Regions from separate parts of the Kitasatospora sp. NPDC004723 genome, predicted to be linked through region 2. Evidence: riboswitches for the same ligand, from Rfam matches in the RefSeq annotation. Region 2 holds a riboswitch; each other region holds the start of a gene.
What was found. A riboswitch is a leader RNA that binds a small molecule or an ion and turns the genes downstream of it on or off. The one in region 2 is predicted to bind cyclic di-AMP.
Positions count from the first base shown of each region.

Region 1: linked by a shared signal. The riboswitch ahead of ABZW10_RS37220 (transglycosylase family protein) and the one ahead of ABZW10_RS23215 (LysM peptidoglycan-binding domain-containing M23 family metallopeptidase) in region 2 are both predicted to bind cyclic di-AMP.
Region 3: linked by a shared signal. The riboswitch ahead of ABZW10_RS34595 (transglycosylase family protein) and the one ahead of ABZW10_RS23215 (LysM peptidoglycan-binding domain-containing M23 family metallopeptidase) in region 2 are both predicted to bind cyclic di-AMP.
Region 4: linked by a shared signal. The riboswitch ahead of ABZW10_RS08640 (NlpC/P60 family protein) and the one ahead of ABZW10_RS23215 (LysM peptidoglycan-binding domain-containing M23 family metallopeptidase) in region 2 are both predicted to bind cyclic di-AMP.

Region 1 is NZ_JBEXJT010000073.1:6,771-13,862, reverse strand. It holds gene ABZW10_RS37240 (serine/threonine-protein kinase) at 1-508, shown strand, start outside; gene ABZW10_RS37235 (MazG family protein) at 620-1,657, shown strand; gene ABZW10_RS37230 (SDR family NAD(P)-dependent oxidoreductase) at 1,712-2,137, opposite strand; gene ABZW10_RS37225 (cytochrome P450) at 2,346-3,632, shown strand; cyclic di-AMP (ydaO/yuaA leader) riboswitch at 3,869-4,012, shown strand; gene ABZW10_RS37220 (transglycosylase family protein) at 4,018-4,950, shown strand; gene eno (phosphopyruvate hydratase) at 5,196-6,482, shown strand; gene ABZW10_RS37210 (septum formation initiator family protein) at 6,633-7,092, shown strand, end outside.
Region 2 is NZ_JBEXJT010000025.1:77,180-84,271, reverse strand. It holds gene ABZW10_RS23230 (ATP-binding domain-containing protein) at 1-751, opposite strand, end outside; gene purB (adenylosuccinate lyase) at 870-2,300, shown strand; gene ABZW10_RS23220 (MFS transporter) at 2,320-3,948, opposite strand; cyclic di-AMP (ydaO/yuaA leader) riboswitch at 4,177-4,343, shown strand; gene ABZW10_RS23215 (LysM peptidoglycan-binding domain-containing M23 family metallopeptidase) at 4,347-5,366, shown strand; gene ABZW10_RS23210 (APC family permease) at 5,743-7,092, shown strand, end outside.
Region 3 is NZ_JBEXJT010000058.1:38,988-46,079, forward strand. It holds gene ABZW10_RS34580 (alpha-amylase family glycosyl hydrolase) at 1-1,647, shown strand, start outside; gene ABZW10_RS34585 (LacI family DNA-binding transcriptional regulator) at 1,673-2,692, shown strand; gene ABZW10_RS34590 (hypothetical protein) at 2,770-2,970, opposite strand; gene ABZW10_RS34595 (transglycosylase family protein) at 3,162-4,355, opposite strand; cyclic di-AMP (ydaO/yuaA leader) riboswitch at 4,342-4,468, opposite strand; gene ABZW10_RS34600 (hypothetical protein) at 4,774-7,008, shown strand.
Region 4 is NZ_JBEXJT010000005.1:144,143-151,234, forward strand. It holds gene ABZW10_RS08635 (NlpC/P60 family protein) at 1-931, opposite strand, end outside; gene ABZW10_RS08640 (NlpC/P60 family protein) at 1,180-2,382, opposite strand; cyclic di-AMP (ydaO/yuaA leader) riboswitch at 2,393-2,549, opposite strand; gene ABZW10_RS08645 (NlpC/P60 family protein) at 2,895-3,938, opposite strand; gene ABZW10_RS08650 (NYN domain-containing protein) at 4,149-5,450, opposite strand; gene ABZW10_RS08655 (hypothetical protein) at 5,801-6,055, opposite strand; gene ABZW10_RS08660 (rhomboid family intramembrane serine protease) at 6,258-7,079, shown strand; gene ABZW10_RS08665 (Lrp/AsnC ligand binding domain-containing protein) at 7,076-7,092, shown strand, end outside.

The sequences.
Region 1 (7,092 bases), on a different contig from region 2:
GGTGCTCGACCTCGCCGCCCGGCTGCTGGCCCGCGGCCGGTCCGAACTCGGCGACGGGGCGGCGATGGTCCGCACCGTCCGCACCATCTACGCCCGCACGCTGCTCCAGGAACGGCGCCACCACGAGGCCCTGCCGGAGTACCGGCTGCTCGCGGCCACCGCCGAGGGCGGGCCGCACGGGCGGCGGGCGCTGGAACCGCGCTACCGGGCCGCCGAGTGCCTCGAACAGCTGGGGCGGGGCGCGGAGGCGCTCGCCGAGTTCCAGTCCCTGCACGCGGTGTGGCCGGAGAGCGAACCGGAGCGGCTGCTGGACCTCCGGGAGCGGATCGGCGTGCTGCTGGCCTCGCTCGGCGAGACGGAGGCGGCCTGGTCGTGGCTGCTCCAGCTGCTCTTCGACCGCGAACGCCGCGAGGGGCCCCACCACCCGGCCGTCCGCCGTCTGCGCCGGACCCTCGACACCCTCCAGCCCCACCGCACCGCCGCCACCCCCTGGCCCCCGCAGGGCTGACCGGGGGCGAGCGAAGGGCGGGGCCGCACGGGCGGGGCACGCGCCGGGCAGGCCGCGGCGGGCGCACAAACCGGGGGGCGGGGCCGCGGGCCGGGCGGGTAGGTTCGGGGTGTGACGACGAATCCCCCGGGTGCGAAGCTGATCCTCCTCATCACCACCCACCGGGTGGCCCCCGGTCTGCTCTCCTGGCCCGCCTGGGAGGCGCTGCGGTCGGCCGGCCGGGTGCTCGCCGCCGACCCCGACCACCCGCAGCTGCCCGCTGTGACGCAGGCCGGCGTCGAGGTCCGGATCGTGACCCCCGGCTCCGCCCCCGCGCTGGCCCGGCTGCTCACCGGGGCCCCGGCCGAGCTGCCCGCCACCGCCGGCCCGACGGTCTGGCTGGGCAGCCCGGACGGCGACCCCGGGCTGACCGACGCGCTGGCCCGCCTCGCCGTCGAGCACGCCGGCGAGGTGCCGGAGATCGAGGTGCTGCCCGGCTCCTACGACCTGCCGGGCGCGCGGCTGCTGGACCTGGTCTCCGTGATGGACCGGCTCCGCTCGCCGGGCGGCTGCCCGTGGGACGCCGAGCAGACCCACGCCAGCCTGGTGAAGTACCTGGTCGAGGAGGCCTACGAGCTGGTCGAGGCGATCGAGGAGGGGGACCGCGACATGCTCCGCGAGGAGCTGGGCGACGTCCTGCTCCAGGTCTTCTTCCACTCCCGGATCGCCGAGGAGCACCCCACCGGCGCCTTCTCGATCGACGACGTGGCGGGCGACATCGTCGACAAGCTGATGTACCGCCACCCGCACGTGTTCGGCGACGCCGAGGCGAGCGGTCCGGCCGAGGTGGAGGCCAGCTGGGAGGCGCTCAAGGCGGCCGAGAAGTCGGAGCGCGAATCGGTGCTGGACGGCGTGCCGGCCGGGCTGCCCTCGCTCGCGTACGCGGCGAAGCTGGTGTCCCGGGTGCGCCGGGCCGGATTCGCGGGCGTGCCGGACGAGCCCTACGAGCTGCCCGCCGACCTCACGGCGGAGTCGGCGGGCCGGCTGCTGCTCGCGGTGGCGCAGCGCGCGCACGACGCCGGGGTCGACGTCGACGCCGCCCTGCGGGCCGCGGCCCGCGGCTACCGGGACGCGGTGCGCGCCGCCGAGGGCCTGAAGCCGGAGGAGTAGCGGTCACGCCCCCGGGCGCCCCACCCCGAACGGCCCCACCCGGACGGCGGCGCCTCAGACGGCGGCGACGTCCTCCACCGGACGGCGCTGCGCCGGGACGACGACCTCGCCGATCGCCTCGCCGACCAGGGCGACGAGTTCGGCGAGCCGCTCCAGGTCGAGGTGGTCGGGCAGGTCGGAGAGGGAGACGATCCGCTCGCCGTCCGGCCCGGCCACGCAGAACAGGTCGATCGGGCCCAGGTGCTTCTCGGCGGTGTCGACCAGCGCGGCGACGTCACTGGGGCGGCGGACGTCGCCGCAGACGCCGACGACCGGGCAGCCCGGCCGGTCGAGCTCGGTGGCGAGGTCCTCGGCGACCCCGGCCTGCTGGTCGGCGATCAGCACGCCGGCGGCGCCCGCCGCGGTGAAGCGGCGGGCGAGGTCCGCCCCCGACCCGCCGGCGAGGACGGTGATCACGACGACCGAACCGGTGACCCGCATGGCCTTGCTCCTCCCTGTGGGCGGCTCCGCACCGTCGCCCACGGACATCTTGCGGAGGATCGTAGGCAGGTCCTGACCCTCCGCAACAGGAATTACCCCTCAGGTGACCAGGCTCACGCCTGCCACGCGGAAGGGCTTCGCCCGGTGCCCCGAGAGCCCGTGTGCACGCCGTGCGGTCACCGGGACACGCCCGGGATACCGTCGACCCATGCCAGCTCAGCCCGCCTCCGCCCGTCCGCCCCTGTTCACCTGGGAGTTCGCCGCCGATCCGTACCCCGCGTACGCGTGGCTGCGCGAGCACGAGCCGGTGCACCGGACCACCCTGCCGAGCGGGGTCGAGGCGTGGCTGGTCACGCGGTACGCGGACGCCCGGCAGGCGCTCGCGGACAGCCGGCTCTCCAAGAACCCGGTGCACCACAGCGAGCAGGCCCACCGCACCGGCCGGGTCGGCATCCCGGGCGAGCGCCAGGCCGATCTGATGACGCACCTGCTGAACATCGACCCGCCGGACCACACCCGGCTGCGCCGGCTGGTGTCCAAGGCGTTCACGCCGCGCCGGGTGGCGGCCTTCGAGCCGCGGGTGCAGCAGCTGACCGACCGGCTGATCGACGGCTTCGCGGCGCGCGGCTCGGCCGACCTCATCCACGAGTTCGCCTTCCCGCTCCCCATCTACGCGATCTGCGACCTGCTCGGGGTGCCGGCCGAGGACCAGGACGACTTCCGGGACTGGGCCGGGATGATGATCCGTCACGGCGGCGGCCGGCGCGGCGGGGTGGGGCGCGCGGTGAAGCGGATGCGGGCGTACCTGGCCGAGCTGATCCACCGCAAGCGGGCCGACCTCGGCGACGACCTGATCTCGGGGCTGATCCGGGCCAGCGACCACGGCGAGCACCTGACCGAGAACGAGGCGGCGGCGATGGCCTTCATCCTCCTGTTCGCCGGTTTCGAGACGACGGTCAACCTGATCGGCAACGGCGTGTACGCGCTGCTGCGCAACCCGGGCCAGCGGGCCCTGCTCCAGGAGTCCGTCGGGCGTGGCGAGAGCGCGCTGCTGGAGACCGGGATCGAGGAACTCCTGCGCTACGACGGGCCGGTGGAGCTGGCCACCTGGCGGTTCGCGACCAGTCCGCTGACCATCGGCGGGGTGGCGATCCCGGTCGGCGACCCGGTGCTGGTGGTGCTCGCGGCGGCGGACCGGGACCCGGCGCGGTTCGCCCACGAGAACACCCTGGACCTGGCCCGCGCGGACAACCCGCACCTGGGTTTCGGGCACGGCATCCACTACTGCATCGGCGCGCCGCTGGCGCGGCTGGAGGGGCGGGCCGCGCTGGCCACCCTGCTGACCCGGCTGCCGGACCTGCGGCTGGCCGCCGACCCCGACGACCTGCGCTGGCGCGGCGGTCTGATCATGCGTGGACTCCGTGAGCTTCCGGTGGAATTCACGCCGGAGAAAGCGCAGCTCGGAGCGGTTCCGGAGGCCGGTTCGGGGAGCTGACGAACCGGCACAACCGGCTGATGGGGACTCTCCGTTGCCCACTTTCAGGGGGTCTGAACCATCCTCAATCCGGACATACCGCCTCGGTTGGTAGGCAATCAATCACATGACGTGATGTTGATGTGATATCTGCGATATGAGCTTGTGATTGCTCTGAAGATCTGTCTACTCTCCGTGGAGTTCGCAGCTGCGAGCCCCGTGCGCGGAACGCCGAGTCCTGCCCGCCGCACCACGGGAAACCGATCAGAACCCTGGGCAGGGGCGGGGGACCCAGGTTTTGCGCCGTCTCCCACGGCTAGGGGTGAAGCCGCCTCCGCGCGGCCGGGCCACCTCCCGGTCCGAACCCGACAGCTCACCTCGCAGGCGTGCGGAGAGGGACCTCTTCATGCTGTTCGTTGGAACCGGTCGTCACCGTCGCCGTACCCAGGCCGAGAAGGCCATCGCCGTCGCCGGTGTCGCCGGCGTCGGGCTGGCGATGCCCATCCTGAGCGCCACCGGCGCCTCCGCCGCCCCGGCCTCCACCTGGGACGCGGTCGCCCAGTGCGAGAGCGGCGGCAACTGGAGCATCAACACCGGCAACGGCTTCTACGGCGGCCTCCAGTTCACCTCCAGCACCTGGAAGGCGTACGGCGGCACCGCCTACGCGCCGCAGGCCAACCAGGCCTCGAAGGGGCAGCAGATCTCGGTCGCCGAGAAGGTCCTCGCCTCGCAGGGCCCGGGCGCCTGGCCGGTCTGCTCCCAGAAGGCGGGCCTGACCAAGGGCGGCGCCCCGGCGGCGGTCGACACCTCGACGGACGCCAAGCCGGCCGCCCCGAAGCCGCAGGCCCAGCAGCAGACCCCGAAGCCCGCCGCCCCGAAGCCGGCCGCCACGCCGCAGGCCCAGCCGCAGCAGCAGGCCGCCAAGCCGCAGGCCCGCCAGTACGCGCCGCAGAGCGCCCAGCAGACCCAGCAGGCCCCGCAGCAGACCCAGCAGCAGGCCCCGCAGGCGCCGGCCTTCTCCGGCAAGGCCGGCTGGGACGCCGACGCCAAGGTGTACTGGTACCAGAACAACGGCGCCTGGTACTGGACCAGCCACCAGAGCGTCTACCAGCAGTACGCCGGCCAGCCGGCCGCCCAGCCCGTCCAGAGCGCCCCCGCCGCGCAGCAGCAGCAGTCGGCCGGCCAGGGCTACACCGTCCGGTCCGGCGACACGCTCGCCGGGATCGCCACCACCCAGGGCGTCTCCGGCGGCTGGCAGGCGCTGTACGACGGCAACCGCGGCACCGTCGGCGGCGACCCGAACCTGATCGTCCCGGGCCAGGTCCTGACCCTCGGCTGACGGCCGGTCCGATCCCGCGGACGGACGGAGGGGGCCGATCGGTCCCCTTCGTCCGCATCCGGGCCCCGCAGGTCGGGCAACCAGGTGAACTACCGGTGGGTAGCACGGCCACACGCTGAGACGGAACCGAGGTCGACGTGGCCCGGACAGCCCGTGCGGTTAGGCTCTGGTCGTAACGACTCCGCAATCGTCCGGCCGACTGCACCCCACCGTCAGCCGAACCTGCTTCCGCTAGGAGATGCCTCGTGCCGTCCATCGATGTCGTCGTCGCTCGTGAGATTCTCGACTCGCGCGGCAACCCCACGGTCGAGGTCGAGGTCGGCCTCGACGACGGCAGCACCGGCCGTGCCGCCGTCCCGTCGGGTGCTTCCACCGGTGCCTTCGAGGCGCTGGAGCTCCGCGACGGTGACAAGAACCGCTACTTCGGCAAGGGCGTGGAGAAGGCCGTCCTGGCCGTCATCGAGCAGATCGGCCCCGAGCTGGTCGGCTACGACGCCACCGAGCAGCGCCTGATCGACCAGGCCATGCTCGACCTGGACGCCACCCCGGACAAGTCCTCGCTCGGCGCCAACGCCATCCTGGGCGTCTCGCTGGCCGTCGCGCACGCCGCCTCCGAGGCCAGCGACCTGCCGCTGTTCCGCTACCTGGGCGGCCCGAACGCGCACGTCCTGCCGGTCCCGATGATGAACATCCTCAACGGCGGCTCGCACGCGGACTCCAACGTCGACATCCAGGAGTTCATGATCGCCCCGATCGGCGCGGAGTCCTTCTCCGAGGCCGTCCGCTGGGGCGTCGAGGTCTACCACACCCTCAAGGGCGTGCTGAAGGAGCGCGGTCTGTCGACCGGCCTGGGCGACGAGGGCGGCTTCGCCCCGAACCTGGACTCCAACCGCGAGGCCCTGGACCTCATCGTCGAGGCCATCCAGAAGGCCGGCTACGTGCCGGGCAAGGACGTCGCGCTGGCCCTGGACGTCGCCTCCTCCGAGTTCTACGAGGACGGCGCCTACCAGTTCGAGGGCAAGGGGCTCTCCTCCGCCGAGCTCATCGAGTACTACGCCGGCCTGGTCGCCGCCTACCCGCTGGTCTCCATTGAGGACCCGCTGGACGAGTCGGACTGGGACGGCTGGAAGGCCATGACCGAGAAGCTGGGCGACAAGGTCCAGCTGGTCGGCGACGACCTGTTCGTCACCAACCCGGCCCGTCTGGCCCGCGGCATCGAGACCGGCACCGCCAACGCGCTGCTGGTGAAGGTCAACCAGATCGGCTCGCTGACCGAGACCCTGGACGCCGTCGAGCTGGCCCAGCGCAACGGCTACCGCTGCATGATGTCGCACCGCTCCGGCGAGACCGAGGACGTCACCATCGCCGACCTGGCCGTCGCCACCAACTGCGGCCAGATCAAGACCGGCGCCCCGGCCCGCTCCGAGCGCGTCGCCAAGTACAACCAGCTGCTGCGCATCGAGGAGATCCTCGACGACGCCGCCGAGTACGCCGGCCGCGGCGCGTTCCCGCGGTTCAAGCACGAGGGCTGAGCCCGACCTGCGGCGCCCGGCCGGTATCGCCGGGACGCCAGGTAGCGCACGCCTGACCGGTGCCCCGCCGTTCACCCCGTAGGGTGGACGGCGGGGCACCGTCGCGACCAGGAGGGGACACCGCAGATGGCAGGCTGGAGGATCCCGGGCTTGGCGGCCCGGCCTCGGTTCACGAGCCGGGCGACCGTCCTCGTCCTGGTGCTCTGCTCCCTGGTGGCGATCCTCGCTTACCCGACCCGGCAGTTCATCTCGCAGCGTTCGGAGATCTCGGCGCAGCGCGCCCGGGCTGAGCACGCCCGGCAGCAGGTCGAGCAGCTGCGCCGGGAGAAGGCCCGCTGGCAGGACCCGGAGTACGTCAAGGCGCAGGCCCGCACCCGGCTGCACTACGCGATGCCGGGGGAGACCCCGTACATCGCGGTGGACCCGGCGGCCCAGGACGCGGCGAAGTCCGCGCTGGGCGCTCCGGCGCCCGCGGCGGGCCCGGCGGCCGGTCCGGCCGAGGCGGCCCGGCCCTGGTACGCCAGCGTCTGGGACTCCGTGGACGCCGCCGCCGCACCCCTGGCCGCTCCCGCGCCGGTGACCCCCGCCACCCCGGGGCAGCCCGCCCCTC
Region 2 (7,092 bases):
GGACGCCGCGCCGCTCCAGCACCGCGCGGTGGGTGTAGAGCAGATAGGCGGCGCGGTGCAGGGCGGTGACCGTCTTCCCGGTGCCGGGGCCGCCCTGGACGACCAGGGCGCCGGGCAGCGGGGCGCGGATCACCCGGTCCTGCTCGGCCTGGATGGTGGCGACCACGGTGGCCATCCGGCCGGTGCGCTCGCGGTCGAGGGCGGCCAGCAGCGCCGCCTCGCCGACCAGGCCGCGCCGGCCGTCCTCGTCCAGGCCGGCCAGGTCGAGCGCCTCGTCGTCCAGGCCGGTCAGGGTGCGGCCGCTGGTGTGCAGGTGGCGGCGGCGGACCAGATCGCCCGGGTCGGCCGGGGTGGCGGTGTAGAACGGGCGGGCGGCGGGGGCGCGCCAGTCGATCAGTACCGGCTCGAAGGACTCGTCCAGCTCGTCGGTGAGGCCGATCCGGCCGATGGAGCGGACGGTGCCGTCGCGGTGGTCCAGACGGCCGAAGCACAGGCCGCGTTCGACGGCCTCCAGCCGGGCGGCGCGGCGGGCGGCCTCGGCGGCGCGCAGCTCGCGCTCCAGCCGGGCCTGGTGGGTGCCGCCCGGGCCGACGTCGCGGCCGGCCGCCGCGAGGGTCCGGCGGGCGCGCTCGCGGGCGGCGTCCAGATGGGCGTAGAGGCCGGTCAGCCGGGCCTGTTCGGTGCGCAGCGCCTCGGCGAGGAGGGCGTCCGTTCCGGTCGGAGGAGGGGGAACCGCTGGAGATCCGTTCACGGGTGTGGTATCCTTGCGGTGAGGAGTTTATGGGACGCTTTGTGATGATGGCTCAAGTGCCCCAGCCTACCCGAGCCCGGGCCGTTCCGGCTGACCTCGGCTGTTAGGCTTGCGAAGCGTGAGCGCGAAGCCCCAGATCCCCAATGTCCTGGCCTCCCGGTACGCCTCGGCGACCCTGGCCCAGCTGTGGTCCCCCGAGCACAAGGTGGTGCTTGAGCGCCACCTCTGGCTCGCCGTCCTGAAGGCCCAGCAGGACCTCGGTGTCGAGGTGCCCGCCACCGCCGTCGCCGACTACGAGCGGGTGATCGACCAGGTCGACCTCGCCTCCATCGCCGCCCGCGAGCGGGTCACCCGGCACGACGTCAAGGCCCGGATCGAGGAGTTCAGCGACCTCGCCGGCCACGAGCAGATCCACAAGGGGATGACCTCCCGGGACCTGACCGAGAACGTCGAGCAGCTGCAGATCCGGCAGTCGCTGGAGCACGTGCGCGACCGCACCGTCGCCGTGCTGGTCCGGCTGGGCCGGATCTCCGCCGAGCACGCCGAGCTGGTCATGGCCGGCCGCTCGCACAACGTGGCCGCGCAGGCCACCACCCTGGGCAAGCGCTTCGCGTCGATCGCCGACGAGCTGCTGGTCGCCTTCCGCCGCCTGGAGGAGCTGATCGCCCGCTACCCGCTGCGCGGGATCAAGGGCCCGGTCGGCACCGCCCAGGACATGCTCGACCTGCTCGGCGGCGACACCGACAAGCTCGCCGAGCTGGAGCGCCGGGTCGCCGCGCACCTCGGCTTCGACAACGTGCTCACCAGCGTCGGCCAGGTCTACCCGCGCTCGCTGGACTTCGAGGTGCTGACCGCCCTCGTCCAGCTGGCCGCCGCGCCGTCCAGCCTGGCCAAGACCATCCGCCTGATGGCCGGCCACGAGCTGGTGACCGAGGGCTTCAAGGAGGGCCAGGTCGGCTCCTCGGCGATGCCGCACAAGATGAACACCCGCTCCTGCGAGCGCGTCAACGGCCTGGCCGTGATCCTGCGCGGCTACGCGTCGATGACCGGCGAGCTGGCCGGCGACCAGTGGAACGAGGGCGACGTCTCCTGCTCGGTGGTCCGCCGGGTCGCGCTGCCGGACGCCTTCTTCGCCTTCGACGGCCTGCTGGAGACCTTCCTGACCGTCCTCGACGAGTTCGGCGCCTTCCCGGCCGTGGTCGAGGCCGAGCTGGACCGCTACCTGCCGTTCCTGGCCACCACCAAGGTGCTGATGGGTGCGGTGCGCGCGGGCGTCGGCCGGGAGACCGGGCACGAGGTCATCAAGGAGCACGCCGTCGCCTCGGCGCTCGCGATGCGGGCCGGCGCCCGGGAGAACGAGCTGCTGGACCGGCTGGCGAACGACGAGCGGATCCCGCTGGACCGGGCCGCGCTGGACGCGCTGCTGGCCGACCGGCTGTCCTTCACCGGTGCGGCCGGCGCGCAGGTCGCCGAGGTCGTCCGCCGGATCGAGGCCGTCGCGGCCGCGTACCCGGAGGCCGCCAAGTACGCGCCGGGCGACATCCTCTGACGGATCGTCGGTTCTCTTCTCAGGGCCCCGTCGCCGAGGAGGCGGCGGGGCCCTCGCCGTGCTCGGCCGGGACGGCGGCGGGGTGCCCGGGGTCGAGCGGCGGGCCGTTGGTGGGGCAGGTGTAGCGGCAGTCCGGTTCGGCCACCGGGCGCTCGTCCGCCGGGGCCAGCACATTGCCGTGGACGGCGACCAGCGCGGTCAGCCCGCCGGCCACCAGGAGCCCGGCACAGATCAGCATCGCGGTGCGGAAGGCGGAGTCGACCGCGTGCGGCACCCGGTAGGCGTCCCCGCTGAGGCCGGCCAGCGCGGGCAGCGCGGCGACCGCCAGCAGGCCGGCCGCCCGGGCGGCGGCGTTGTTGACGCCGCTGGCGATGCCCGCGTGCCGCACGTCCACCGCCGCCAGCACGGTGGCGGTCAGCGGTGCGACCAGCAGCACCATGCCGAAGCCCATCACCGAGACGGCGGGCAGCACGTCCGTCCAGTACGAGGCGCCGGGGCCGATCCGCAGCATCAGCAGCACGCCCACCGCGCAGAGCATCGGGCCGACGGTGAGCGGCAGCCGGGGGCCGATCCGTTTGCCCAGCCGGCCGGCCCGGGCGGACAGCACCAGCATGATGACGGTGATCGGCACCAGGGCCAGCCCGGAGACCAGCGGGGAGAAGCCGGAGACGATCTGCAGCTGCACCACCAGCAGGAAGAAGACGCCGCTGAACGCCGCGTAGACGGCGAGGGTGACCAGGTTCACGGCGGTGAACAGCCGCGAGGAGAACAGGCCGAGCGGTAGCATCGGCTCCGGGGTGCGGCGCTCGACGGCGATGAAGGCGGATCCGAGCAGCAGTCCCGCCGCCCCGGTGACCCAGACCACGGGGGACAGCCCCTTCCCGGCGGCGGTCAGCGCATAGGTGACGGCGCCCAGCGCCAGGGCGGCCAGTGCCGCGCCGAGTACGTCGAAGCGGCCGGTCGCGGACTCGTCCCGGCTCTCCGGCACGTGCCGGGCGGACACCGCCACCACCAGCGCCGCCAGCGGCAGGTTCAGCAGGAAGATCCACCGCCAGCCGGGACCGTCCACCAGCCAGCCGCCGAGCAGCGGGCCGACCGCCGCCGACACCCCGCCGAACCCCGACCAGAGGCCGACGGCCGCCGAGCGGTCGTCCGGGTGGAAGACCGCCTGGAGCATCGCCAGCGAGCCGGGGGTGAGCAGTGCGCCGCCGATTCCCTGCACGGCGCGCGCGATGATCAGCACCTGGATGTTCGGCGCGGCGGCGCAGGCCGCGGAGGCGGCGGCGAACCAGACCACGCCGAGCAGGAAGATCCGGCGCCGTCCGTAGCGGTCGCCCAGCGCGCCGCCGAGCAGGATCAGGCCCGCCAGGGTGAGCAGATAGGCGTTGAGCGTCCATTGCAGGGCGTCGAGTTGGGCGCCGAGATCGGCGCCGATCCGGGGCAGCGCGACGTTCACGACGGTCCCGTCGAGCATCGCCATGCTGGAGCCGAGCACCGTTGCCAGAAGTACCCAGCGACCCTGCGCGGTGCCCAACCGCAGGGTGCCGGCCTCGGAGGTGGCCACGGCCCATGGTGCGTCCCGTGGGGCCCACGTGACAAGGGTCACCGGGGGTGTGTCGGGTGGTGGCCTCTCCGTAAGTGATCGCATACGTACTGGTTTTCATATGGGCGCAGGGTTGCGGATCACGTGCGCACCGTCAATGGATTGTGTGCGTACTGTGCATGCATTCCGAGCGGAGCGTCACGGCAATGCGGACTTTGGTCCCGGGTCGCGTAGATCGACATTGCTTCACCCGAACGGATGAGTTTTAGTTCAGCGACCGCCCGGCGTCAGCCCGGGTGGCCACCGGGTGGAACGCCTAGTCCTGCCGCTGCCCGGTGGTACGCAACGAACTCTGTACGGCAGGAGCGGGGGACCCACAGGTAAGTCGCCGGACCGGTATTTCCCGCGGTCCGGCTTGGGGTGAAGCCGCCTTTATCGGCGGCCGGGCAACTCCAGCCCGAACCCGACAGCTCACCTCGCAGGCGTCGGAGAGGACCTTTCGCATGCCCGCACAGGCTCGTCGTATCGCCCTGCCCCGCGCCGCTCGCATCGGCATCGCCACCGCCGTCACCGGTGCCGCCTTCGCCCTCCCGCTGGTGACCACCGTCACCGCCCAGGCCCACGAGGTGCCGGCCGCGAAGCCCGCCGCTCCGGCCGCCCAGGCCGCCCCGGCCGCTGCTCCGGCTGCTCAGGCCGCCCCGGCCGCTGCTCCGGCTGCTCAGAGCGCCCCGGCCGCCCCGGTCGAGGAGAGCTACAAGGTCGTCGGCGGGGACACCCTGTCGAAGATCGCCGCCGCGAAGCACGTCGACGGTGGCTGGCAGGCGCTGTACGAGCACAACCGCTCGGTCGTCGGCGCCAACCCGAACCTCATCTTCCCGGGCCAGAAGCTCGCGCTCGGCAGCAAGGCGGCTCCGGCCGCCAAGCCGGCCGCGCCCGCCGCCCCGGCCACCAAGTCGGCCGCTCCGGCCGCGAAGCACACCGCTCCGGCTGCCAAGCCCGCTGCTCCGGCCGCCAAGCCCGCCGCCCCGGCCACCACGCCGGCCGTCCCGGTCGGCAAGCCCGCCGTCCAGCCGCTCACCGCCCCGGTGGTCACGACCCCGGTCGTCGCCGCCACCTCCGGCTACACCACCCCGGTGGCCAACCCGAAGCTCGGCACCGCCTACGGCGTGGCCGGCTCGATGTGGTCCTCCGGCCACCACACCGGCGCCGACTTCATCGCCTCCACCGGCACCCCGCTGCGCGCCGTCGCCAACGGCACCGTGGTGAAGGCCGGCAACGGCGGCGCCTACGGCAACGAGGTCGAGATCAAGCTCGCCGACGGCAAGTACGCCCAGTACGCGCACCTGTCCTCGATCGGCGTGAAGATCGGTCAGACCGTCACCGTCGGCCAGCAGATCGGCCTCTCCGGCGCCACCGGCAACGTGACCGGCCCGCACCTGCACTTCGAGATCCGCACCGGCTCGGAGTACGGCTCGGACATCAACCCGATCGCCTACCTGCGGGCGCACGGCGTCGCGATCTGACCCTCGGGTCGGATCACACCCACCACCGCTGGGTGCGGGGCGAAACGACTCTCCCGGAACGGTCATGTCGGGTGACCGCTCGACCGGGTGATCGCCGCACCTCAAGCGGACCGACGGGCGCGGGACACGCCCGTCCGGCCGGCCCGGCTCGCGAGACCTCTCTCGCGAGCCGGGCCGGCCGCCTTCGTACGCGGTCGCGGCCGGGCCGGTTCCGCTCGAACGCGGCAGCCGGTGGTCGAACAGGTCGTCAACCCGGTGGTGGTGACGCCGGGTCGGCTTGTTTTGCGGGTCGGTGCGCCGCGCCCCGATGCTGTCGGGTTGGCACCGCCCGACCGGTCCGGCGGGCGGCACGGGCACGGCGGGTGAAGGGGGCCGGATGGCCATCCAGCGCGGGGACGCGGTCGGGAACACGGTCGGGGACGCGGGGGTGGAGCGGCTGAAGGCCGACTCGGTCGGCCTGGCGGGCGTGGTGTTCATGGCGGTCGCCACGGCCGCGCCGATCACCGCGATGACCGGCAACCTCCCGATCGTCGTCGGCCAGGGCAACGGCGCCGGCGCGCCCGCCGCGTACGTCTTCGCGACCCTGGTGCTCACCGTCTTCTCGGTCGGCTACGTGGCGATGGCCCGCCACATCACCGCGGCCGGGGCGTTCTACGGCTACATCTCGCACGGGCTCGGCCGGGTCCTCGGGATGGCCTCGGGGCTGCTGGCGGTGCTCGCGTACATCGTCTTCGAGGCGGCGGTGATCGGCTTCTTCGCGTACGCGCTGCGCGGGCTGGTCGCGGCGCAGCTGGGGGTGGAACTGCCCTGGGGCTGGTACGCGGCGGCGGGACTGCTGGTGATCGCGGTGATGGCCTGGTTCGACCTGCACCTGACCGCCCGGGTGCTCGGGGTGGCGCTGGTGCTGGAGATCGCCGTGCTGGGCGCCGTCGCGCTGGCGGTGCTGTTCACCGGCGGCGGACCGGACGGGATCGTCGGGGAGGCGCTCGATCCGCTGAACGCCTTCCGCGGTGTGGACGGCACGGGGACCGGGGGTGCCGGGCTGGGACTGTTCTTCGCGTTCTGCTCGTGGGTCGGCTTCGAGTCCACCGCGATGTACGGGGAGGAGTCCCGCGACCCCGAGCGGGTGGTGCCCAGGGCGACGCTGATCTCGGTGGTCGGGGTCGGTCTCTTCTACGTCCTGGTGTCGTGGATGATCGTCTCCGGCAACGGCGCGCGGCACGCGGTGGACGTCGCGGGCGGCCTGGTGCCCGGCAAGGACGGCAACAGCCTGTTCTTCGACCCGCTCGGCGCGCACCTCGGCGGCTGGGCGGTCACGGTCTTCCGGTGGCTGGTGGTGAGCGGCTCCTTCGCCTGCGCGATGGCCTTCCACCAGTGCGCGGCCCGGTACCTGTACGCGATCGGACGCGAGGGGTTCATCCACCGGGCGCTCGGGCGCACCCATCCCCGGCACGGCTCGCCGCACGTCGCCTCGCTGGTCCAGTCGGTGATCGCGGCGGCGCTGGTGGCCGGGTTCCTGGCGGCCGGGATGGACCCGTACACGCATCTGTACACCCTGCTGGCCCTGCTCGGGACGATGGCGATCCTGATCGTGCAGACGCTCTGCTCGTTCGCGGTGGTCGGCTACTTCCACGTGCTGGGCCGTCATCCGGGGACCGCGCACTGGTTCCGGACGCTGGTGGCGCCGCTGGTCGGCGGGGTGGCGATGGCGGGGGTGGTGGTCCTG
Region 3 (7,092 bases), on a different contig from region 2:
GGTGCCGCCGCGGACCGAGGCTGGTGGCGGGACGCGGTCATCTACCAGGTGTACCCGCGCAGCTTCGCCGACTCCAACGGCGACGGCATGGGCGACCTGCCCGGCATCCGCAGCCGCCTGCCCTACCTGCGCGACCTCGGCGTGGACGCCGTCTGGCTCTCGCCGTTCTACGCCTCCCCGCAGGCCGACGCCGGCTACGACGTCGCCGACTACCGCGCCGTGGACCCGATGTTCGGCACCCTGCTGGACGCCGACGCGCTGATCCGCGACGCGCACCAGCTGGGCCTGCGGATCATCGTGGACCTCGTCCCCAACCACTCCTCCGACCAGCACGAGTGGTTCAAGCGCGCCCTGCGCGAGGGCCCCGGCTCCCCGCTGCGCGACCGCTACCACTTCCGCCCCGGCAAGGGCGAGAACGGCGAACTGCCGCCCAACGACTGGGAGTCCATCTTCGGCGGCCCGGCCTGGACCCGCACCCAGGACCCGGACGGCACCCCCGGCGACTGGTACCTGCACCTGTTCGCCCCGGAGCAGCCCGACTTCAACTGGGACAACGCGGCCGTCGCCGACGAGTTCCGCTCCATCCTGCGCTTCTGGCTGGACATGGGCGTCGACGGCTTCCGCATCGACGTCGCCCACGGCCTGGTCAAGGCCCCCGGCCTGCCCGACCTCGGCGGCGCCGACCAGCTCAGGCTGCTCGGCAACGACGTCATGCCCTTCTTCGACCAGGACGGCGTGCACGCCGTCTACCGCAGCTGGCGCACGATCCTCGACGAGTACCCGGGCGAGCGGATCGGCGTCGCCGAGGCCTGGACCCCCACCGTCCAGCGCACCGCCAATTACGTGCGCCCCGACGAACTGCACCAGGCCTTCAACTTCCAGTACCTGGGCACCTCCTGGGACGCCGCCGAGCTGCGCGCGGTGATCGACCTCTCGCTCGACTCGATGCGCCCGGTCGACGCCCCCACCACCTGGGTGCTCTCCAACCACGACGTCACCCGGCACGCCACCCGGTTCGCCAACCCGCCCGGCCTCGGCACCCAGATCCGCACCCCCGGCGACCGCCCGCTCGGCCTGCGCCGCGCCCGCGCCGCCACCCTGCTGATGCTCGCCCTGCCCGGCTCCGCCTACGTCTACCAGGGCGAGGAACTCGGCCTGCCGGACGTCACCGACCTGCCCGACGAGGTCCGCCAGGACCCGTCGTTCTTCCGCCAGGCCGGCCAGGACGGCTACCGCGACGGCTGCCGCGTCCCGATCCCGTGGTCCGGCACCGAGGCCCCGTACGGCTTCGGCCCGACCGCCGGCGGCCCGTCCTGGCTGCCGCAGCCCGCCGAGTGGGCGGCGCTCAGCGTCGAGGCGCAGACCGGAGACCCGACGTCCACCCTGGAGCTGTACCGCTCGGCGCTGGCCCTGCGCCGGGCCCGCCCCGAACTCGGCGCCGGCACCGACGTCGAATGGCTGGACAGCCCCGAGGGCACCCTGGCCTTCCGCCGCGGCTCCTTCGTCTGCACCGTCAACACCACCGGAGCCCCGGTGTGCATACCGGCCCCCGGCCGGCTGCTGCTCACCTCCGCCGACGCCGACCCGGTGGTGACGGACGGCGAGGCGGTGCTCGCCGCGGACAGCACCGACTGGTGGGCGGTCTGACGTGGTTGCAATAGGCTCTGGAACCGTGACTACGGCGCGACTCTCAGACATCGCGGCGCAGGCGGGGGTCAGCGAAGCCACCGTCTCCCGCGTGCTCAACGGCAAGGCCAACGTCTCGGCCACCACCCGGCAGACCGTGCTGGCGGCCCTGGACGTGCTCGGCTACGAGCGGCCGACCCGGCTGCGACAGCGCAGCGCCGGGCTGATCGGGCTGATCACCCCGGAGCTGAGCAACCCGATCTTCCCGGCGCTGGCCCAGGTGATCGAGCAGGTGCTCAGCCGGCACGGCTTCACGCCGGTGCTCTGCACCCAGACGCCGGGCGGCTCGACCGAGGACGAACTGGTCGAGATGCTGGTCGACCGGGGCGTGGCGGGCATCGTCTTCGTCTCCGGTCTGCACGCCGACTCCACCGCCGACCACGACCGGTACGCCCGGCTGGCCGGACGCGGGGTGCCGTTCGTGCTGATCAACGGCTACAGCGAGCGGATCGACGCGCCGTTCATCTCGCCCGACGACCGGGCCGCGATGTGGATGGCCGTCCAGCACCTGGCCGAACTCGGCCACGAGCGGATCGGTCTGGCGGTCGGCCAGCAGCGGTACGTGCCGGTGCTGCGCAAGATCGAGGGCTTCACCGCGGCCATGCGCGAGGTGCTGGGGTACACCGCGCAGGAGGCCCAGGGGCTCGTCCACCACACGCTGTTCAGCGTGGAGGGCGGGCACGCGGCGGCCGGGGCGCTGCTCGACAAGGGCTGCACGGCGATCGTCTGCGGCAGCGACATGATGGCGCTCGGCGCGATCCGGGCGGTCCGGCAGCGGGGTCTGTCGGTGCCTCAGGACGTGTCGGTGGTCGGCTTCGACGACTCGCCGCTGATCGCCTTCACTGAGCCGCCGCTGACCACCGTGCGCCAGCCGGTGGAGGCGATGGCCACCGCGGCGGTGGACGCGCTGCTGGAGGAGGTCGGCGGGAACGCCGCGCAGCGCGGGGAGTTCATGTTCCAGCCGGAGCTGGTGATGCGCGGGTCGACCGGCGCCCGCGCGCGCTGAGCGGAGCCGGGAGGGGCCCGGGAGCGAGCTGCTCCCGGGCCCCTTCGGTGTGCCCGGGTCCTCGGGCGTTCCCGGGCTCAGCCCTCCTGGGCGTGGGGGCGCTCCTGGGACACCCGGTGGCCGTCGGCGGCGTCGCCGGTGCGGGCCTCGGTGCGCCGGCCCCGCTCCAGGTAGTCACGGAGGATCAGTTCGACGGCGTCCTGCGGGCTGCTGGTGCCGGACAGCATCATCACGTCGATCGCGAGATCGGCGTCGAGCGAGACGGTGACCTGGGCCATGGTGACTCCTTCTCGGGGGCAGGGCAGCAGCATGCCCGCTGCGGCCCCGTTCGGCCACGGCCGTGCGGCGCCCGGACCCGCCGCGGCACGTCCGGGCAGGCCGAAGCCCCCGGGGAGGAGCGGCAGGACTCTCCCCGGGGGCGTCGGTGTGACGGTGTGGCAGGTGTGGCAGGTGTGACGGTGTCGCGGGATCAGACCCGGCCGGCGAAGTCCGGGGCCCAGTTGGCGACGGTCTGGACGCGCACGCCCGAGCTCGGGTTGGCGGCCTCGACGTACCTGCCGTCGCCGATGTAGAGCGCGACGTGGTAGACGCCGGAGTCCTTGCCGTTGTTGGACCAGAACAGCAGGTCGCCCGGCTTGAGGGCGTCCAGCGAGACGTGGGTGGACGCGGCGGCCTGGTCGGCGGCGACGCGCGGGACGGAGATGCCCGCGGCGCGCAGCGCGGCCTGGGTGAGGCCGGAGCAGTCCCAGCCGCCGTTGCCGGTGCCGCCGTAGACGTAGGCCTGGCCGACCTTCGACTGGGCGAAGGCGACGGCGGCGGCCATGCTGCCGGTGGCGGTCGGGGCGGGGGCCGGGGTCTCGGCCTGCGCGGTGGGCTCGGTCGCGGGCGGGGTGGCCGGGGTCGGGGCCTGGCCCTGGGTGCCGCCCTGGTCGCGGTTGAACCAGTCGAAGCCCTGGCCGGTGGCGCGCTCGCCGAGGGTCAGGTGCTGGCCCGGGTAGATGGCGTGCGGGCCGTCGGTCAGGGTGGCGCGGTTGAGCTCGTACAGCCGCTGCCAGCCGCCCTGGACCTGGTGCCGGTCGGCGATGGTGGACAGCCAGTCGCCGGCGACCACGGTGTAGTCCTCGGCGGCCTGCTGACCGGCCTGCTGACGCCACTGCCGGTTCTGCGGGGCCGTGGCGGGCTTCTCGGCCGGCTTGGCGGCCGGGGCCGGGGTCTGGGCGGCCGGCTTGGTGGCGGCGGCGGAGGAGGTGTCCACCGCGGCCGGGGCGCCGCCCTTGGTCAGACCGGCCTGGACCGAGCAGACCGGCCAGGCGCCGGGGCCCTGCACGGCCAGGACCTTCTCGGCGATCGCGATCTGCTGGTCCTTGGTGGCCAGGTCGGCGCGCGCGGCGTAGCCGGTGCCGCCGAACGAGGCCCAGGTGGAGTTGGTGAACTGGAGGCCGCCGTAGAAGCCGTTGCCGGTGTTGATGCTCCAGTTGCCGCCGCTCTCGCACCGGGCGACCTTGTCCCAGGTGGCGACGGAGGCGGCCGAGGCGGTGCCGGCGGTCAGGCAGGGGATGGTGAGGCCGATGCCCGCGACGCCGAGGGTGGCGATCGCGCGACGGGTACGGCCGGACAGTCGGGTGCCGTTGGTGGGCAGCATGAAGACGCGGTCCTCTCCCACGCCTGCGAGGTGAGCTGTCGGATTCGGGCTGGAGTTGCCCGGCCGCGCTGTGGACGCGGCTTCACCCCTAGCCCCGGGCCGGTCCGTGGACCGGTCCTGGGCGAACTACCTGTGGTTCCCCCGCTCCTGCCGTGGTGCATTGCGCTGCCAGTGCGCCCGACGGCAGGACTCGGCGTCGCGGACGAACTGGGTCCGTGTGGCCACGAACGGGGAGCACGTTAAGCAGAGGCGCGTTCAAACCGCAAACATGTGTGACGCTCATCACGGTTTACGAAGGCCCGGCCGAATGGCTGTCCTTCATGATCAGAAATGACCGATTTCCCGCAATGCCGGTCGTGGCCCGTGCAACTGCCTATGCTTCAGAGCGTCGGCGGCACGCCGGCACGCCGCAGCCGTCCGGGGAGAGGGCTACGCACCGATGGGCATCGACGAGGAGCCGGATGCCTCCCGTTCGGCCGTTCGGCCGGCTGGAGCGCATCGCCGGGCAAAGCACCGCAGAGCGGACATCCCACCCGAACCATCCCGAACTCACCTGACCCGCCGGGCGTTACTGCGCTGGCTCGCCGTCGGCACCGCCTTCGCGGCGATCAGCGGGGAGGAGGTCCTGCGCCGCTCGCTGACCGGCGAGACCCGGCTCGTCACCCCGGCCGCCGTCATCGGGACGACCCCGACCGAGGCCGCCGGACCGATGGGCCCCGACGGCGGCCATGGCGGCGCCCCGCCGGACGGCACCGGCCCGCCGGGCAGCGGAGCCCCCGAACAGCCCGCCCCCGCGCCCACCGTGGACCAGGGCGGACGCCGCTGGTCCGACCGGGCCGGCTGGGGCGGCAACCCGCCCGGCCCGCGCAGCGCCGTACGGATCACCGACCGGGTGCTGCTCGACACCGACGCCGAGGTCGGCTCCCTGCTGGTCGAGCCCGGCGGCGCGCTCACCTTCGCCGCCGACCGCACCCTCACCCTCGCCGCCACCGGCAACGTCGAGGTCCGCGGCGCCCTCGCCCTCGCCCCCGACGGCGCCCACGTCCACACCCTGCGCTTCCCCGGCGTCGACGAGAAGCGCTTCCAGGGCGACGGCATGAAGGTGGTCGACACCGACGTCGGCCTCTGGGTCACCGGCGCCGGCTACCTGCGACTGGACGGCGCCGCCAAGACCGCCTGGGTCCGCGCCGAGGGCGAGCTCAGGGCCGGCGACACCGCCCTCGCCCTGGCCGCCCCGCCCGCCGGCTGGCTGCCCGGCGACGAACTCGCCGTCACCCCGACCGGCCCGCCCGACCAGGAGGACTTCGCCGACCGCTACGACCTCGTCACCATCCGGTCCGTCAGCGGAACCACCGTCACCCTGGACACCCCGCTCGAGCACCCCCACCCGAAGGTCGCCGCCGGAGGGGGCGTCACCGTCGGCGCCGAGGTGCTCAACCTGACCCGCAGCGTCCGGGTCGAGGGCACCGCGAAGGGCCGCAGCCACGTCCACCTCACCAGCTCCCGCCGCGCCGACGTCCGGCACACCGCGCTGCGCTGGGTCGGCCCGCGCGCCGGCACCAAGGAGACCTGGAAGGGCCCGGACGGCACCGCCCCGGTCACCGCGCCGGTGCTCGGCCGCTACGGCCTGCACTTCCACCGGCTCGGCGACGCCGCCCGCGGCACCGTCGTCGAGGGCGTGGTGGTCCGCGACGCCGGCAGCCACGCGTACGTCCCGCACGCCAGTCACGGCATCACCTTCCGCGGCTGCATCAGCCACGAGACCTGGGAGGACGCCTACTGGTGGGACGGGCCGCTGGACACCCGCACCCCCCAGCAGCCCTCCGACGACATCGTCTACGAGTCCTGCGTGGCCTCCCGCACCCTGCTCGAACCCAACCCCCGCGCCTACCGGCTGACCGGCTTCAACCTCGGCGCCGGCACCGGCGGCAAGGCGCTGGACTGCGTGGCGGTCGGTGTGCGGGGGGCCAACGGCGCCTCCGGCTTCGAGTGGCCGGAGAACAGCGAGGGCGTCTGGACCTTCCAGCGCTGCCTGGCCCACAACAACCTGCAGGACGGCATCTTCGTCTGGCTCAACGCCAAGCAGCACCATGTGGTCACCGAGTTCGCCGCCTACCACAACGGCGGCTGGGGCATCGAGCACGGCGCCTACCTCAACGACTTCGACTACACCGCGAGCGTGCTCTACGGCAACGCGGCCGGGGGAGTGGCCCTGCACGCGCTCGGCCGGGACAAGGGCACCGTCTTCGACGGGCTGCTGATCGACGCCGCCGGGCACAGCGACTTCGCGGTCTCCACCACCCGGCACGAACTCGCCGGCGAGTCCGTCACCTTCGGCCGCTGCCGCTTCACCGGCTACCGCCGGGCCGGGATCGCCTTCCGCGCCGGGGCCGACGGCAAGCCGGACGACCTGCTGGTACTGGACTGCGAGTTCGGAGGCAACGAACTGTGGCTGGACCCGGAGGCCGGGCCGCCCAAGAACATCCTGCTGCGCCGGGCCGGCTCCACCGAGGTGCTCCAGGTGCGCCGGGCCGGCGAGGAGGGCACCGCCCAGCCGCAGTGGAACGCCGCCGCGGCCGTGGTGCCCACCCTGGCCGGCCAGTCGCGGGCGGTGCAGCCGCCCGCGCTGCGACTGAAGGACGCCGCCGCGCCCACCACCCGGGTGGGCCGGTAGACGCCGGAGGGCCCGGAGCGGACGAACCGGATGCTGTTGGCTAATTCGGGCTCTGTTTCGCCCCGTCGACCTTGTGGTCGGCGG
Region 4 (7,092 bases), on a different contig from region 2:
TCACCAGGTCTCCCGGCCGCGCTTCGGAGAGGCTGACCCGCTGCCCGGCGTACGCCTGGGCCTGCGAGGTGCGCGGCAGGGTCACTCCGGCCTGCCGCCAGCTCCAGTACATCAGACCGGAGCAGTCGAACGCCTTGGGCCCGGCGGATCCGTAGACGTAGGGCGAACCGATCATCCGCACCGCGGCGGCCAGCGCGGCGGCGCCGCGTTCGGAGGCGGGCGGGGTGCTGCCGAGGTCCAGCCGGTCGGTGCCGCGGGTGACGCGCTGCTCGGCGTCCCGGGCGTCCTGCGCGGCGAGCCGGGCGCGCTCGGCGGTGCCGAGGCTGTTGAGCAGCCGCTGCGCCGTGGCGAGCCGCTGCTGGATCTGCTGCTTGCTCTCGGCCAGCGCCTTGCGGGTCTGCTCCAGCTCGGCGAGCTTGGCGGTGGCCTCGGCCCGGCGCTGGTCGAGCACCCGCTGACGGCCCACCACCTCGTGCAGGGTCTCGTTCTGTCGCTCGGCGGCCTGGTCGAGGGTGCGGGCCCGGGAGAGGTAGCCCTCCGGATCGGTGGAGAGCATCAGCTGGACGGTACGGGTCATCCCGCCGCCGCGGTACTCGGCGCCGGCCACGGTGGCGAGGTCGCCGCGCAGCCGGTTGAGCTCGTCCTGGGCGACGGCGATCTGCTGCTGCAGCGTCCCGGTCTCGTACTGGAGCTTCTGCTGGGCCTCCTGGGCGGCGTTGAAGCGCTCCGAGGCCTGCTCGGCCTCGTCGTAGAGCTGCTCCACCTGGGCCTTGACGTCCTTGCGGTCGGCCGGGCCGTCCGGCGAGCCGGGCGCGGCCTGGGCGCAGCCGCCCGTCGCCACGCCGAGCGCGGTGGTGGCCGCCGCGGTGAACACCAGCGCCCGGGCGAGCGCGTGCGCACCTGACAGCGGGGAACGGCGGTGCACGGCCATGCGACGTCGGCTCCGATCCTGGGCCCGGCCCGCCGCCGCGCCGGGACGGGCGGCGGTCGAAGCGGGCGTCCGGTGGCAGACGTTAGCGAGTCCGGGCAACCGATTCCAAACCCCTCCGAACCCGAATATTCGGACACTAATCGGACGTCAGATCGGTTCGCGGACCGAGCGCCCCGTCGGGCCGGGGAAAGCCGCGGGCCCGGTCCCCCGCGCGGGGGACCGGGCCCGAGGAGCCTGCCGACCGTGGGTCAGAGGCGCACGATGGTGTTGACCGGCATGTTGGAGGCCGACTCGTAGCGGACCGACGCGCCCGGCTTCGGGGCGTGGATGACCTGGCCGCCGCCCACGTAGATGCCCACGTGGTGGCGGTCGCCGTAGAAGATCACCAGGTCGCCGGGCTGGGCCTTGGAGATGTCCGACCCGATCTGGGTACCGGCGGTCGCCTGCGCCTGCGAGGTGCGCGGCAGCGACACGCCCGCCTGGGCGTACGCCCAGCCGGTGAGGCCCGAGCAGTCGAAGGAGTTGGGGCCGGTGGCGCCGTAGACGTACGGCGAGCCGAGCTTGCTCTCGGCGGCGGCGATCGCGGCGGCGGCACGCGAGCCGTTGGCGGCGGGCGCGGCCGGCTTGGCGGCCTCGGCGGCCGGGGCCGACGCGGTCGAGGAGCTCGACGAGCCGGAGGAGCTCGATGAACCCGAGGACGGCGCGCTCAGGTTGCTGCGGTTGTTGTCCCGGGAGGCGCGCTCGGCGTCGGCCTTCTCCTTGGCGGCCTTGGCGGCCTCGGCCTTGGCGGCGTCCGCCTTCGCCTTCGCCTCGGCGGCGGCCTTCTCCTCGGCCGCGCGGATGGCCTGACGCTCCTGCTCGGTGAGCGTGTTGAGCAGGTCCTGGGCCTTCTGCAGCTTGCCCTGGACCTCCTCCTTGGAGGACTTCAGCTGCTGGGTGGTGGCCTCCAGCTCGCCGAGCTTGGCCTGGGTCTCGGTGCGGTCCTGGTCGAGCCTGCGCTGCTGCTCCTGGAGCTCCTTCAGCGCGCCGGACTGGGTGGAGCCGGCCTGGTTCAGGGCGTCGGCCTGGCTGAGGAAGTTGTCCGGGCTGGCGGAGAGCATCAGCTGGACGGTCTGCGAGATGCCGCCCGTGCGGTACTGCTCGCCGGCGATCTCGGAGAGACCACCCTGCGCCTCGATCACCGAGGCCTGCTGACGGGCCACCTTGTCCTGCAGCTCGGCGACCTGCTTCTGCAGCTCCTGCTGCTTGGCCTGGGCGCCGTTGTACTTCTCGGTGGCGACCTCGGCCTGCTCGTTGAGCTGGTCGACCTGCTCCTTGACCTGGTCCTTGGTCGGCGCCGGGTCGGCGTGGGCGCCGGACTGCGCGGAGAGGGCGACGGCAGCGGCGGCGACCCCGGTCAGGATCGAGACACGGGCGCGGCCGGCGGGCTTGGGACGACGATGGGACGCCACGAAGGCGGACTCCTTCTTCCTCATCCGCCTACCGGGTGAGCTGACGGGTTCGGGCGGAAGCGTGCCCTACGACGCCTCACCCGCCGCTCGCGCGGCCGGCCTGGCGCCGATTCACCCCGGAGGAACGTGGTTCCCCGGCTCCGCTCCACAGCGGGCCCCCCGACTGCTGGGTCCTCACTCGAACGGGCGACCCGAAGGCCCCGTCCCACTGCTTCGCGAACTCGGCGGCGAACCCCGCCGCCACCCAGGCTGGGTGATCGACTGTGCGTGGTTCGAGTCACGACCCTAGTAACAGATCCGTGATCCGTTCAAATCCTTGTCAGAAAAAAGCCGGAAGAATGCCCAAGTTCTTTTGTGAATATGACCGACCGTGACCAACCATCCACGTCCGGCTGATCATTTTCCGTCAGACGGTCGAACGGGTGGGCGAAACGCCAACGCCACCCCCGTGCGGAGGTGGCGCTGATCACAGGGGCCCTCGGCGGGCGCCCCGGGCGTGTCGTGCCGGTCCGTCAGACCCGGCGGATCGTGTTGATCTTCATGGCGTCGGCCTTCATCACCTTCACCACGTCACCGGTGTGCGGCGCGTGCACCACCATGCCGTTGCCGATGTACATGCCGACGTGGCTGCGGTCGTCGCGGTAGATGATCAGGTCGCCCGGCTGGGCCTCGGCCAGCGACGGCACCCGGGAGCCGTAGTTGCCCTGCGCCTGCGAGGTGCGCGGCAGCGAGACGCCGGCCTTCCCGTACGCCCAGACCATCAGGCCGGAGCAGTCGAAGGTGCTCGGGCCGGTGGCACCCCAGACGTACGGCGAGCCCTGCTTGCCCATCGCGTTGGAGACCGCGGCGCCGGCCATGCCGCTGGCCTGCGGCAGGCTGCCCAGGTCGGTGCGCTCGTTGCCGCGCGAGGCGCGGTCGGCCTGCTGCTGCGCCGTCTTCAGCGCGGCGCGGTCGGCGGCGCTCAGCGAGTTCAGCAGGTCCTGGGCTTCCTTGAGCTTCTTGTTGACCTCGGCCTTGGACTGGTTCAGGTCCTTGGTGGTGGTGTCCAGCGAGGCCAGGACGGCGGCGGCCTCGGTCTTCTGCTGGTCGAGCCGGCGCTGCTGGTCCTGCAGGCCCTTGAGCGCCTCGGCCTGGCTGGAGCTGGCCTGCTGCACGCTGGAGGCCTTGTCCAGGTAGCCGGACGGGTCCGAGGAGAGCATCAGCTGGACGGACGGGTCGATGCCGCCGGTGCGGTACTGCTCGCCCGCCACCTCGGACAGCCCGGCCTGAAGCTGGGTCATCTGCTCCTGGCCGCGGGCCACCTGGTCCTGCAGCTGGTCGGCCTGCTTGCGCAGCTGGTCGGCGCGCTCCTTGGCGCCGTTGTACCGCTCGGTGGCCTGCTCGGCCTCCTCCTGCAGCTGGTCGATCTGCGCCTTGACGTCGTCCTTCTTGGGCGACGGGCTGGGCGCGGCGTGGGCGGCGACCTGGGCGGAGAGAGCGACCGCGGTCGCAGCGGCAGCGGTGAGCACGGAGACCCGCGCGCGGCTCGGCTGCTTGGGACGGCGGTGGGAGGCCAAGGGACCGGCTCCTTCTTCCAATGGCCTCACCCGAACGGGTGAGAATCCGGAAAATAGGTTTGACGCCAGACCCTAGTGAAGATCCACGATTCGCGCCACTCCCCCGATCGCGTGAACCCGCGCCGCCGATCTGACTTCACAGAACTCGCACAACATTGCCATCAGGGCGCTGACCAGCCGTCATGCCGGCCTGCTCGCGCCCGGGGGCGGTTACGGCCGGGCCAGCCGGTTCAGCAGCAGGACCGATGCGACGGGGCGCGCGCCGGCCTTCCGCACGCCCTCCGCGACCTCCCGGTCGGTGGAGACCACCACCACCGGGCGCCCCTGCGGCTCCGCCCGGACCAGTCGGCGGATCAGCTCGTCCGCCGTCTCCCCGGTCCGGCTGAACCGCACCCGCACCCCGCGCGGCGGCGCCATGATCACCGGCACGTCCAGGTCCTGGCCGTCGAACACACAGGTGACCTCCGCCTGGGTGCGCTGCGCCAGCATCGCCAGCCCGCCCAGCAGCCGGATCCGCTGCTGCTCCAGCGGCAGCGTCGGATAGCCCGTCTTGGTCACGTTGTAGCCGTCCACCACCAGATGGACCTGCGGGATCGCCAGCAGCTGGTCCAGCAGCGCCGGATCGTCCTCGGCCAGGCCGCGCCGCGCCACGTCGTGCGGCGAGGCCGAGCCCGGCTCCACCGCCTCCACCAGGTCCGCCGGGCGGATCTGGGACACCGGCAGCGCCAGCTCCCGCTGGAGCCCCTGCGCCGACTGCAGCACGGTGTCCAGCAGCAGCCGCAGCCGCATGTCCTCGACGCCGCGCCCCTCACGGGCCGACCGGCGCCCCTGCTCGGCGGCGTTCTCCAGCTCCGTGACCCGGTGCCGCAGCCGGCGCGCCTCGCTCTCCGCCGTGTTCCGCTCGGCCGCCGCCTGCGCCCTGACCGCCTCCAGCTCGGCGGCCACCTTACGGGTCTCCGCCTGCGCCCTCCGGGTGTCGCTCTCCAGCGACCGCAGCCTGCGGCGCAGCGAATCCGCCTCCCGGCGGACGTCCTCCGACTCGGCCCGCTGGCGGTCCAGGTCGGCGCGCGCCGCCGAGCGCACCTCGGCCAGCTCGGCCTGCAGCTTCTCCACCAGCCGGGCCGCCTCGGCCGCCGCGCCCTCGGCACCCGCCCGCTCGGCCTCCTCGCCGGCCTCGGCGACCAGCCGGCTCCACCCCGCGGAGCGCACCAGGTAGGCGGCCGCCGCGACGTCCATCGGGTCCGCGGCGCCCGGCACGGTGCCCGACTCCAGGGCCCTGACCAGGTCCGGCTGGCCCAGTCGCAGCCGCTCCGCTATCCGCGACCGGAAGGCCGGCTCCGCCTCCAGCGCCGCCGCCAGCGCGGTCGCCGCGTACTTGGCCCGGCGCGCGGGGGTGAACTTGGCGTACTGGCGCAGCGACTGGGGCAGTTCCGCGAGCGGCAGCCCGCCGAGCGCGTCGGAGGCCAGGCCCACCACACGCCGGCGCACGCCCTCGGGCAGCGGCCGGTCCAGGGTCTCGGCGCCGCCCGTCGCGCTGCCCGCGACGTCCCGGGCCGACCCGTCGACGGCTGCCGCCGGCTCGTCACCGCCGCCCGACTCCTCGCCGGCGGCCGCCTCGGCCGGGGCGTCGGTGCCGGAGGGGGCGGCCCCCGCCGCGTCCGGCGTCCGCGCGTCCACAGCGGGCTGCCGCCCCTGCGGCCCGCCGGGCTCCTTCGCTGCGTCCACCACGTCCTCGGCTCCGATCCTGGTCCAGCGGGGTACGGCCCCCGGCCGCCGCCCCCGTCACACTCGTGCGTTCTCTCTGTATTGTCCTGTGCGGCGGTCGGCCATGCCCCGCACCGCCCGCCGCACGGATCAGGCGGTCAGGCCTGCTCGGCGCCGTCGGCCGCGCCCGGGCGGGCGACCAGTTCGACCTGGTCCACCGCGTTGCACCAGCGGCAGCGCACCGACTCGACGGTCTCGCTGAGCACCTGGGTCTCCTCGACCTTCGACTCGCCGGCCAGGTCGAAGTGGAGGAACTCGGTCACCCGGGCGGTCCGGGTCACGTCGAAGCGGGTCAGGTTGCCGCAGAGCGTGCAGCGCCAGCGCGTCTCGGCGGTCAGGGCGGGGACGGTCATCGGGGGTCCTCTCGGGTGGTCCCTGGGTGGGCTCAGGCGCTCCCCCCGGAGCCCCGGCGTCGGCGGCGGGAGGCGGGATTGCCCGCCCCAAGCCTATTGCCTGGGGCAACCTTCACGGCCACCGGCCGACCGGCCCGCACCGGGTAGCCCACCTGCCGTAACCGCACGGTGGGCGCCGCGTGCCGGAGGGATGCTGGGGCCCATGGCCCTCCCGGTCCTCCCCGACCTCACCGGCGCGCGCCTCGGCCGTCCGGCCGCCGCCGCACCGGCCGTCTGCTACGCGCTGATCGCGCTCAACACCGCGGTCTTCCTGCTCGGACCGGCCGCCGGGCTCAACCCGCTCTACGGCCACGGCCGGGCCCGGGTCTGCGCGGAGCAGCGCTACGAGCAGCGCTGGGGGGCCGTCCCCGCCGAACTGCTGACCGGTCGCCCGCTGACCGCCGGCCAGCTCGCCGAGGCCCCCGACCCGGTGCCCGGCTGCCCGGCCGCGCCCACCCCGGGCAAGCACCCGGCGCTCTCCGTGCTCAGCGCGCTCTTCCTGCACGGCGGCTGGCTCCACCTGCTGGGCAACCTGCTCTTCCTGCACGTCTTCGGCCCCACCGTGGAGCGGCGGCTGGGGCGCCCCCGGTTCCTCCTCTTCTATCTGGCGTCCGGGGCGCTGACCACCTACGGCTTCGCACTGGCCGAGGCGCACTCGCCGGACGCGACCCGGGTGCTGATCGGCGCCTCCGGGGCGATCTCCGCCGTGCTCGGCGCCTACCTGCGCTTCCACCCGCGGGCCCGGGTCACCACGCTCGTCCCGCTGCTGCTCTTCCTGCCGCTGCGCTTCCCGGCCTGGCTGGTGCTCGGGCTCTGGTTCGCCCTGCAGTGGTGGTCGGTGCACGCCGCCGGGCCCGGCGTGGCGTACCTGGTGCACGTGATCGGCTTCGCGGCCGGGTTCCTCTACGCCTGCACCCTGACCGGGCGCCGGCCCCGGACCGCCCGATACGCTGGCGGCACCTCACAAAGGAGTACGCCACCGTGATCACCGCCATCGT